DNA from 2 places in the Rossellomorea sp. KS-H15a genome. Region 2 is predicted to be linked to the other one. Evidence: a T-box and tRNA genes for the amino acid it is inferred to sense, from the RefSeq annotation. Region 2 holds a T-box; the other holds one or more tRNA genes.
What was found. A T-box is a leader RNA that pairs with one kind of tRNA and senses whether it is charged. The one in region 2 lies ahead of ileS (isoleucine--tRNA ligase), so its partner is inferred to be a tRNA-Ile.
Positions count from the first base shown of each region.

Region 1 (4,401 bases), 1.8 Mb from region 2:
CCCAGTCCTCCATAATGAACGGGAGACGTCACCTGTGGCCAGTCCGTAGAATCCTCTGCAATCATCAAAATCGAAGAATCAAACTCAAAAACGGCCTTGTTCAAGTTTTTCAAAAACTGTATGGCGCCTTCATTCGGGTTAAGCTCACCCTGATTCGCCCAATAGATGATGTTCGCCACCGCATCGATCCTGAAGCCATCGATATGATACTGATCCATCCAGAAGCGGGCGTTTGAAATCAGGAAACTCCTCACTTCCCCTTTACCTAAATCAAAGTTCGCCGTTCCCCACGTATAATTCTCCCGGTCCCTTTCCTCACTGTACTCATAGGCGAACGAACCATCGAACTTATATAACCCATGCGCATCCTTACAAAAATGACCTGGGACCCAATCCAGGATCACGCCAATATTATGTAAATGACATTCATTCACAAATGCCATCAAATCATGTGGTGAGCCGTAGCGACTGGTAGGGGAATAATAACCCGTACCCTGATAACCCCAAGACCGGTCAAATGGATGCTCCGTGACAGGCAGCAGCTCAATATGGGTGAATCCCTGCTCCTTCACATGGGGAATCAATTGCTGCGCTAATTCCCTATAAGATAGAAACGTTCCTGCTTCCTTCTTCCACGTACCTAAATGGACTTCATAAATCGCCATTGGCTTGTCGTAGATGGTAGTGGATGAACGGTTCTCGAGCCACTTCTCATCTTCCCATCGAAAGCCATCCAGCTCATACACGACGCTTGCCGTATGAGGGCGCTTCTCAGAGGCAAACCCGTACGGATCCGCCTTCAGCTTCTTTGCACCCAGGGGAGTCGTAATCTCATACTTATACGTTTCTCCCGTCAGGTCTTGATCGACTCGAATCGTCCACAAACCTTCACTATTCCGCTTTTTTAGATCATATCCATTCCCATTCCATTGATTAAAGGACCCCACCAATGAAACATGCCTTGCTTTCGGTGCCCAAACGCAAAATTCTGTATAGGTCCCAGTGGAATCCCTTCTCACATGTGCACCCATAAACTGATAGGCCTGCTGCAAATTTCCCTCATGAAACAAAAACACATCGTAATCTGTTATGGTCATTGCGTTCATCATCTCACCTACATTTTTTCAATCTACATAACTACTTTCTCACAACATCACCAAAATCCTCTTTATAATCGTCGTTCAATTACGACAATTTACTACATGCATATATGAAAAAGCGGTTTATTTGGAAAGTTATTCTAAATGGTAAGGTTTACATTGTAAAAACATAGGGGAAATACGTTGAATTCTTAGCGGAATTTGTCGAAAGTTTTTTCATGAAAAAAGCTAAAATATGTAGGGAATATAGAAGGATTCCGGTATTTTGTATAAGATTTTGGTTGGTTGGAAGATGAAGCAGCTGTGTCGAATAAAGGGAGGAAAGTGGTGTTTGATGACCTTGTTTTTCGATGATCACTGACCTTCTCTTCCGCACTGGAAAATTTGATTTGTATGAAGTGAAGTTGATAATAAAACGGGGGAAGTGGATCATATACCGGGAAAGTCGATAATATATCGGGGAAAGTCGATAATATATCCAATGACGCAGAAACCAGGAACATATTTTTTCATATAAAGCATGCTTATATCAGCTTCATTTCAAGCCAAAGTACTACTTTGTACAACAAAAAAAGACTATCAAGAATGATAGTCTCTTCATAATGACCCATACGGGATTCGAACCCGTGTTACCGCCGTGAAAGGGCGGTGTCTTAACCGCTTGACCAATGGGCCTAAATGGCGGAGAAGGAGGGATTTGAACCCTCGCGCCAGTTGCCCGACCTACACCCTTAGCAGGGGCGCCTCTTCAGCCACTTGAGTACTTCTCCAAATATGGCTCCGCAGGCAAGATTCGAACTTGCGACCGATCGGTTAACAGCCGATAGCTCTACCACTGAGCTACTGCGGAATAATGAAATGGTGGGCCTAAGTGGACTCGAACCACCGACCTCACGCTTATCAGGCGTGCGCTCTAACCAGCTGAGCTATAGGCCCAAAAAATAAATTGGAGCGGGTGAAGGGAATCGAACCCTCATCATCAGCTTGGAAGGCTGAGGTTTTACCACTAAACTACACCCGCAATAAAAAATAAAATATGGGGCGACTGATGGGAATCGAACCCACGAATGCCTGAACCACAATCAGGTGCGTTAACCACTTCGCCACAATCGCCATAATGTGTCTAAATAAAAAATGGTGGCTCAGGACGGAATCGAACCGCCGACACATGGATTTTCAGTCCATTGCTCTACCAACTGAGCTACTGAGCCTTACTTAGTTTTGAAAAAAATAATACCATTATCTTTTAATGAAAATGGCGGTCCGGACGGGACTCGAACCCGCGACCTCCTGCGTGACAGGCAGGCATTCTAACCAACTGAACTACCGGACCAAAGCTTTTTGCGTTAGCAAAATAGGTTTCATTACCTTCGCGCTAGCGAAAATAACTATCCATACGTGACTCATCGCGAATTATCAAGTTCCTAATTCATAAACAAATCAAAATGGTATTGCGGGGACAGGATTTGAACCTGCGACCTTCGGGTTATGAGCCCGACGAGCTACCGAACTGCTCCACCCCGCGACGATAAAATATATTTAAGTGTCCACTATCCCATTGTGTATCGCGTAGAACCACCCCGACTTCAGTAAGCTTATTCAAGTTGCTGCTCAGTCGGTGCGCTGATGTAGACGCTCCGAAGATTATTCGGTCGTGCTCCACCCCGCGACGATAAAATATAAAAGATAATATGGAGGAGGAAGGGGGATTCGAACCCCCGCGGGCTGTTACACCCCTGTCGGTTTTCAAGACCGATCCCTTCAGCCGGACTTGGGTATTCCTCCGTAATAAAAATGGTACTTGGTGGACCTTGTAGGACTCGAACCTACGACCGGACGGTTATGAGCCGTCTGCTCTAACCAACTGAGCTAAAGGTCCCTAATGGTAGCGGCGGAGGGGATCGAACCCCCGACCTCACGGGTATGAACCGTACGCTCTAGCCAGCTGAGCTACACCGCCAAGAAACATATAACATAGTATTCAGTTTCACTTTCGCAAAACATATAGGATTTTTTGCTGTGCAAACATCAATGAAGATTATTTTGCTGGTGCAAAAAATCTTGGTGGAGCCTAGCGGGATCGAACCGCTGACCTCCTGCGTGCAAAGCAGGCGCTCTCCCAGCTGAGCTAAGGCCCCAAAGAAGGTGGTCGGGAAGACAGGATTCGAACCTGCGACCCCTTGGTCCCAAACCAAGTGCTCTACCAAGCTGAGCTACTTCCCGATATATGGCGCGCCCGAGAGGAGTCGAACCCCTAACCTTTTGATCCGTAGTCAAACGCTCTATCCAATTGAGCTACGGGCGCTAAATGAATTCTATAATAGTAACGTAAGGATAGATATTTTGCTTACGCAAATCAATGATGATTATTTTGCTTCGCAAAAAATCCTGGTGCCGAGGACCGGAATCGAACCGGTACGGTAGTCACCTACCGCAGGATTTTAAGTCCTGTGCGTCTGCCAGTTCCGCCACCCCGGCAAGTCTCTGGAGCGGAAGACGGGATTCGAACCCGCGACCCCCACCTTGGCAAGGTGGTGTTCTACCACTGAACTACTTCCGCAAAAGAAATGGTGCGGGTGAAGGGACTTGAACCCCCACGCCTTGCGGCGCCAGATCCTAAGTCTGGTGCGTCTGCCAATTCCGCCACACCCGCATTTATTTATGTTTTTCACATTGGAGAAAAACAATGGTAAGATATTTTGCCGAAGCAAAAATCAATGGTGAGCCATGAAGGATTCGAACCTTCGACCCTCTGATTAAAAGTCAGATGCTCTACCAACTGAGCTAATGGCTCGTCTCATAAAAAACCAAATGGTGCCGGCAAGAGGACTTGAACCCCCAACCTACTGATTACAAGTCAGTTGCTCTACCAGTTGAGCTACACCGGCGTGTAAGATCCTTTTATAAATACTGCTTAATGAAAGTAGTTCACCGGAGCAGTTTAAGGAAAGATATTTTGCTGGCGCAAAAATCTTTGGTGGAGGATGACGGGATCGAACCGCCGACCCTCTGCTTGTAAGGCAGATGCTCTCCCAGCTGAGCTAATCCTCCATGGTATATAGCCTGGCGACGTCCTACTCTCACAGGGGGAGATCCCCCAACTACCATCGGCGCTGAAGAGCTTAACTTCCGTGTTCGGCATGGGAACGGGTGTGACCTCTTCGCCATTGTCACCAGACTATGTCTTGTCTCTTTTTTAGGACAAGTATTATTATATCGTGTAGATATAATTTTTCAAGGCTTTTTTATATTTTCGTATAAAATTATTCCCTGAAAACTAGATAAAGAATTGATGTCAAGA
Region 1 is NZ_CP096886.1:4,113,552-4,117,952, forward strand. It holds gene glgB (1,4-alpha-glucan branching enzyme) at 1-1,109, opposite strand, end outside; tRNA gene M1J35_RS21095 (tRNA-Glu) at 1,704-1,775, opposite strand; tRNA gene M1J35_RS21100 (tRNA-Ser) at 1,780-1,870, opposite strand; tRNA gene M1J35_RS21105 (tRNA-Asn) at 1,876-1,950, opposite strand; tRNA gene M1J35_RS21110 (tRNA-Ile) at 1,960-2,036, opposite strand; tRNA gene M1J35_RS21115 (tRNA-Gly) at 2,048-2,121, opposite strand; tRNA gene M1J35_RS21120 (tRNA-His) at 2,138-2,213, opposite strand; tRNA gene M1J35_RS21125 (tRNA-Phe) at 2,236-2,311, opposite strand; tRNA gene M1J35_RS21130 (tRNA-Asp) at 2,357-2,433, opposite strand; tRNA gene M1J35_RS21135 (tRNA-Met) at 2,552-2,625, opposite strand; tRNA gene M1J35_RS21140 (tRNA-Ser) at 2,793-2,885, opposite strand; tRNA gene M1J35_RS21145 (tRNA-Ile) at 2,903-2,979, opposite strand; tRNA gene M1J35_RS21150 (tRNA-Met) at 2,984-3,060, opposite strand; tRNA gene M1J35_RS21155 (tRNA-Ala) at 3,163-3,238, opposite strand; tRNA gene M1J35_RS21160 (tRNA-Pro) at 3,247-3,323, opposite strand; tRNA gene M1J35_RS21165 (tRNA-Arg) at 3,329-3,405, opposite strand; tRNA gene M1J35_RS21170 (tRNA-Leu) at 3,490-3,578, opposite strand; tRNA gene M1J35_RS21175 (tRNA-Gly) at 3,586-3,660, opposite strand; tRNA gene M1J35_RS21180 (tRNA-Leu) at 3,669-3,753, opposite strand; tRNA gene M1J35_RS21185 (tRNA-Lys) at 3,819-3,894, opposite strand; tRNA gene M1J35_RS21190 (tRNA-Thr) at 3,913-3,988, opposite strand; tRNA gene M1J35_RS21195 (tRNA-Val) at 4,076-4,151, opposite strand; rRNA gene rrf (5S ribosomal RNA) at 4,162-4,278, opposite strand.
Region 1: it has a tRNA-Ile gene. The T-box ahead of ileS (isoleucine--tRNA ligase) is inferred to sense a tRNA for this amino acid. The anticodon was not compared.

Region 2 (4,401 bases):
CATCTGTTTCAGGATTAAAGTCAGAAAGGTTCCCCAACAAGAAACGATAGGTGTTACGGATCTTACGGTAGACTTCAGCCACCTGCTTCAAGATAGGGTCAGATACTCGAACATCTGCCTGATAATCAACAGACGCTACCCAAAGACGAAGGATATCGGCTCCAAGTTGTTTCATTACCTTTTCAGGGACAACGACGTTCCCTAATGATTTACTCATCTTTCTTCCATCGCCATCAAGAGCGAATCCGTGACTTAACACGCCTTTGTAAGGGGCTTTACCCGTCACGGCTACGCCTGTTGTCAATGAAGAGTTGAACCAACCACGATATTGGTCGGATCCTTCGAGATAAAGGTCTGCAGGACGCTGCAAGTCATCTCTTTCCTCAAGAACGGCCTGATGGGAAGATCCTGAATCGAACCACACGTCCATGATGTCCTGTTCTTTCGTGAATTTCCCATTGGGACTGCCTTCATGTGTAAATCCTTCAGGTAAGAGTTCTTTTGCCTCTTTCTCAAACCAAATATTTGATCCGTGATCACGGAAAAGTTTGGACACATGATCGATTGTCTCATCTGTGATGATTTCCTGACCATTCTCAGCATAGAATACCGGGATTGGCACTCCCCATGCACGCTGACGGGAAATACACCAGTCTCCACGGTCTCTGACCATATTGAATAGACGGGTTTCTCCCCATGCGGGAACCCATTTCGTATCCTTTACCGCCTGGAGTAATTCTTTACGGAATTTATCGATGGATGCAAACCACTGTGCCGTCGCCCGATAAATAACCGGCTTTTTCGTGCGCCAGTCATGTGGGTAAGAGTGGGTGATGAAGTTTAACTTCAATAATGCCCCCGCTTCCTGAAGCTTTTCTGTGATTGGTTTATTGGCCTTATCATAGAATAAACCTTCAAACCCAGGAGCTTCTGAAGTCATGACCCCTTTATCATCGACGGGACATAACACATCCAGTCCATATTTTTTCCCTACAAGGAAGTCATCCTCCCCGTGCCCTGGAGCTGTATGGACACAGCCAGTACCTGAATCAGTCGTAACATGCTCACCAAGGACAACAAGGGAGTCACGATCGTACAGTGGATGTTTTGCCACGATATGCTCGAGTTCTGCACCCTTGACCTTTTTGGTCACAGAATGATTTTCCCATTCAAGATTCTCGGCGACGTCTTCGAGCAAATCTTCGGCTACGACATAGCTGTTTTCCTTCACATTTACAACGACATAATTCAAGTCCGCATGTACGGCAATTCCAAGGTTCGCAGGGATCGTCCACGGTGTGGTCGTCCAGATGACGAGTTGGGTTCCTTCATCAAGGACACCCTTACCTTCTGTAACGGCAAAACCTACATAAATGGATGGGGAACGCTTGTCCTGATACTCGATTTCAGCTTCTGCAAGGGCTGATTCACTTGAGGGTGACCAGTAGACAGGCTTCTTCCCTTTATAGATATAACCCTTTTTCGCCATATCACCGAAAACTTTGATTTGCTGTGCTTCATATTCAGGCTTTAATGTGATATACGGATTTTCCCAATCTCCCCGTACACCTAATTGTTTGAATTGCTTGCGTTGATTATCGACTTGCTCATAAGCATACTCTTCACATAATTTACGGAACTCGGCAATCGTCATTTCTTTACGCTTTACGCCTTTATTCGTTAACGCCTGCTCAATCGGCAAACCGTGAGTGTCCCATCCTGGAACATACGGGGCATGGTAACCGCTCATGGACTTATAGCGTACGATAAAGTCTTTCAGGATCTTATTCAATGCGTGACCCATATGGATATTCCCATTGGCATATGGAGGTCCATCGTGAAGGACGAATAAAGGACGATCACTCGTTCTTTCCTGTACCTTTTGATAGATGTCCATCTCTTCCCACTTTTTCTGTGTATCCGGTTCACGCTTCGGTAAGTTCCCTCTCATCGGGAATTCCGTTTTCGGCATCAATAATGTATCTTTGTATTCCATGAAATCATCCTCCTAATCATATCTCTCTTAATTGCCATCTTTTCTATATCCTTCACTTCTTAATCAGGCAGGGTGAACTTTCATTTTTTCAAGAATAAAAAAAAGCTTTCTCATCCCTGAATAGGGACGAGAAAGCCTTTCCCGCGGTACCACCCTCATAAAGACCGAATTTGGCCTTCACTTGTTGATTCGTAACGTGAATAAATCGCCACTCATTACTCTTCGGAGAGGAATTTCATGAGCAGGGCTCGAGGGTGATCTTCCGGTCTTCTTTCCTTGTCGGGCTTACACCGTCCCCGACTCGCTAGAAAGGATTCATGATAAGTACGTACTGTCCCTGTCTTAGCCTATTAATACAATTAAGATTGTTGTTCAATTATATGAAAGTATTGCTCTTTTCGTCAAGACAATGTCTCTTCTTCTTTTAAAGTTTTTAAATCCGTTGCATCCAAATCGAATTCCATTAACTGATCCCAGTCATTTGTATCAAGAAGATCAAGCTGTGCTTCGATCAACATTTTGAAACGAGTACGGAACACCTTTGACTGCTTCTTGAGTTCTTCTATCTCAATGGCAATCTTACGGGCTTTGGATAGTGATTCATTCACGATCCGATCGGCATTCTTCTCAGCTTCCTTAATGATCAGCTTTGATTCTTTCATTGCATTCCGTTTGACTTCTTCCCCTGCTTCTTGCGCAATGACGATTGACTTGTTTAACGTTTCCTCGATGCTTGTAAAATGACCTAAACGTTCATTCAAGGAGTTTAAACGTTCTTCCGTTTCTTTCTTCTCTCGGATCAGAATTTCGTAATCTTTAATAATCTGATCTAAAAATTCGTTAACCTCGTCCTCATCATAACCACGAAAGCCACGACTAAATTCTTTATTATGTATGTCTAATGGCGTTAAAGGCATGGGAGCCACCTCCAGTACTTGGTGAATTACATATTTATTATAACTAAAATTTCGACAGTTTGTGGGAGAATTCCTCTATTTTTCTTAAATTATTTCAGAATCCCCACAGAGATTCGCCATTTATCCCGTTTTGTTCTTCCTTCCACGGACAGTACCTTACTTCTTCCGTACCCTCTGGCAGATAGAACATCGGAAGCTTCGACTTCAAAGGAGGGATTTTCAACTGCTTTCCAATTCACTTTTACATGTCCGCTTTTGATCAAGGTTTGAGCCTTTTGGCGGGAATCATTATAGATGGCTGCAAGTACGACGTCCAGCCTCATTGAACTGACGGTAGTCGTTTTCTCCTGCCATTCTTCCCGGCTTTCCATTCGTTCACTCAGTGGAATATCCTTTAACGAAACCTTGGCTTTCCCTATTTGGGTCAGTTCCATCAGGACATAATCCGCAATTTCATCTGCAAGCATCAGCTGAATGGTATCCTCCCCTGTCAGGATATCCCCGAACTTATCCCTTTTCAATCCAATAGACATCAAGGTCCCTAATACCTGTCTATGCTCTATTGTAACAAACTTCGAAGGGTACTGTATTTCAAAAACCCTCATTCCAAAATCTTCTTCCTTTGGCTGAAAATAAGGTGGGTACAATAAAGCTCGTTTCCGTTCCGTATTATCAGGAAAAAAGGATAGAATGATTTCATCGTTTTGACCAATGATGGACCTGACAATATGTTGCTGTCTCGGGTCCAAAAAGTCCGTTCGTTTCGCTGTATATTGATCTTCCACTGTCTGCTTCCACTGGAGCACCGCATCTACAAATTCCTTCTCATCCGGCCTGAAATGTTGATAGATCGAAGACATACTCATCACCCCCTCTGTGTTTTACCCAAAATAAAAGGACCGAAACTGTTTGACCGGTTTCAGCCCTTTATAGATATCTTTCCTTACCATAGTCCTGATTAAATAAGCCATCTAAATAATTGGTACAACCCGGATTGGGCAAGATTCAGCACAATGAATGCCACAATCGGTGAAATATCAATCATACCGATCGATGGGACAAATCGTCTGAACGGTTCTAAATACGGTTCACAGATCCTTGCAAGGAACTGTCCGATCGACGTCTCTCTGGCATTCGGGAACCAGGACATTAGAATATAAATGATTAACGCCCAGGAGTATAGTTGTATTAGTTTTGACAAAATTTCATAAAGCATTACCATAATTTACATTACCACCTCGAGTCTGCTAAATCTTCCTCTTTTAAGAATTCAGAAATATTCCCGCTCACTTCAACATTGTCAGGTGTGCAAAGGAAAATATTATCACCTACACGTTGAATGTCGCCGCCGATTGCATACACCGTCCCGCTGAGAAAGTCGACAATACGCTTCGCCTGGTCATGCTGTATCCGCTGCAGGTTTACCAATACAGAGCGTCGATTCTTTAGATGGTCTGCAATTTCCTGTGCCTCTGCATATACTCTTGG
Region 2 is NZ_CP096886.1:2,310,739-2,315,139, reverse strand. It holds gene ileS (isoleucine--tRNA ligase) at 1-1,996, opposite strand, end outside; T-box leader at 2,116-2,349, opposite strand; gene M1J35_RS11865 (DivIVA domain-containing protein) at 2,398-2,913, opposite strand; gene M1J35_RS11860 (YlmH family RNA-binding protein) at 3,003-3,773, opposite strand; gene M1J35_RS11855 (YggT family protein) at 3,872-4,135, opposite strand; gene M1J35_RS11850 (cell division protein SepF) at 4,144-4,401, opposite strand, start outside.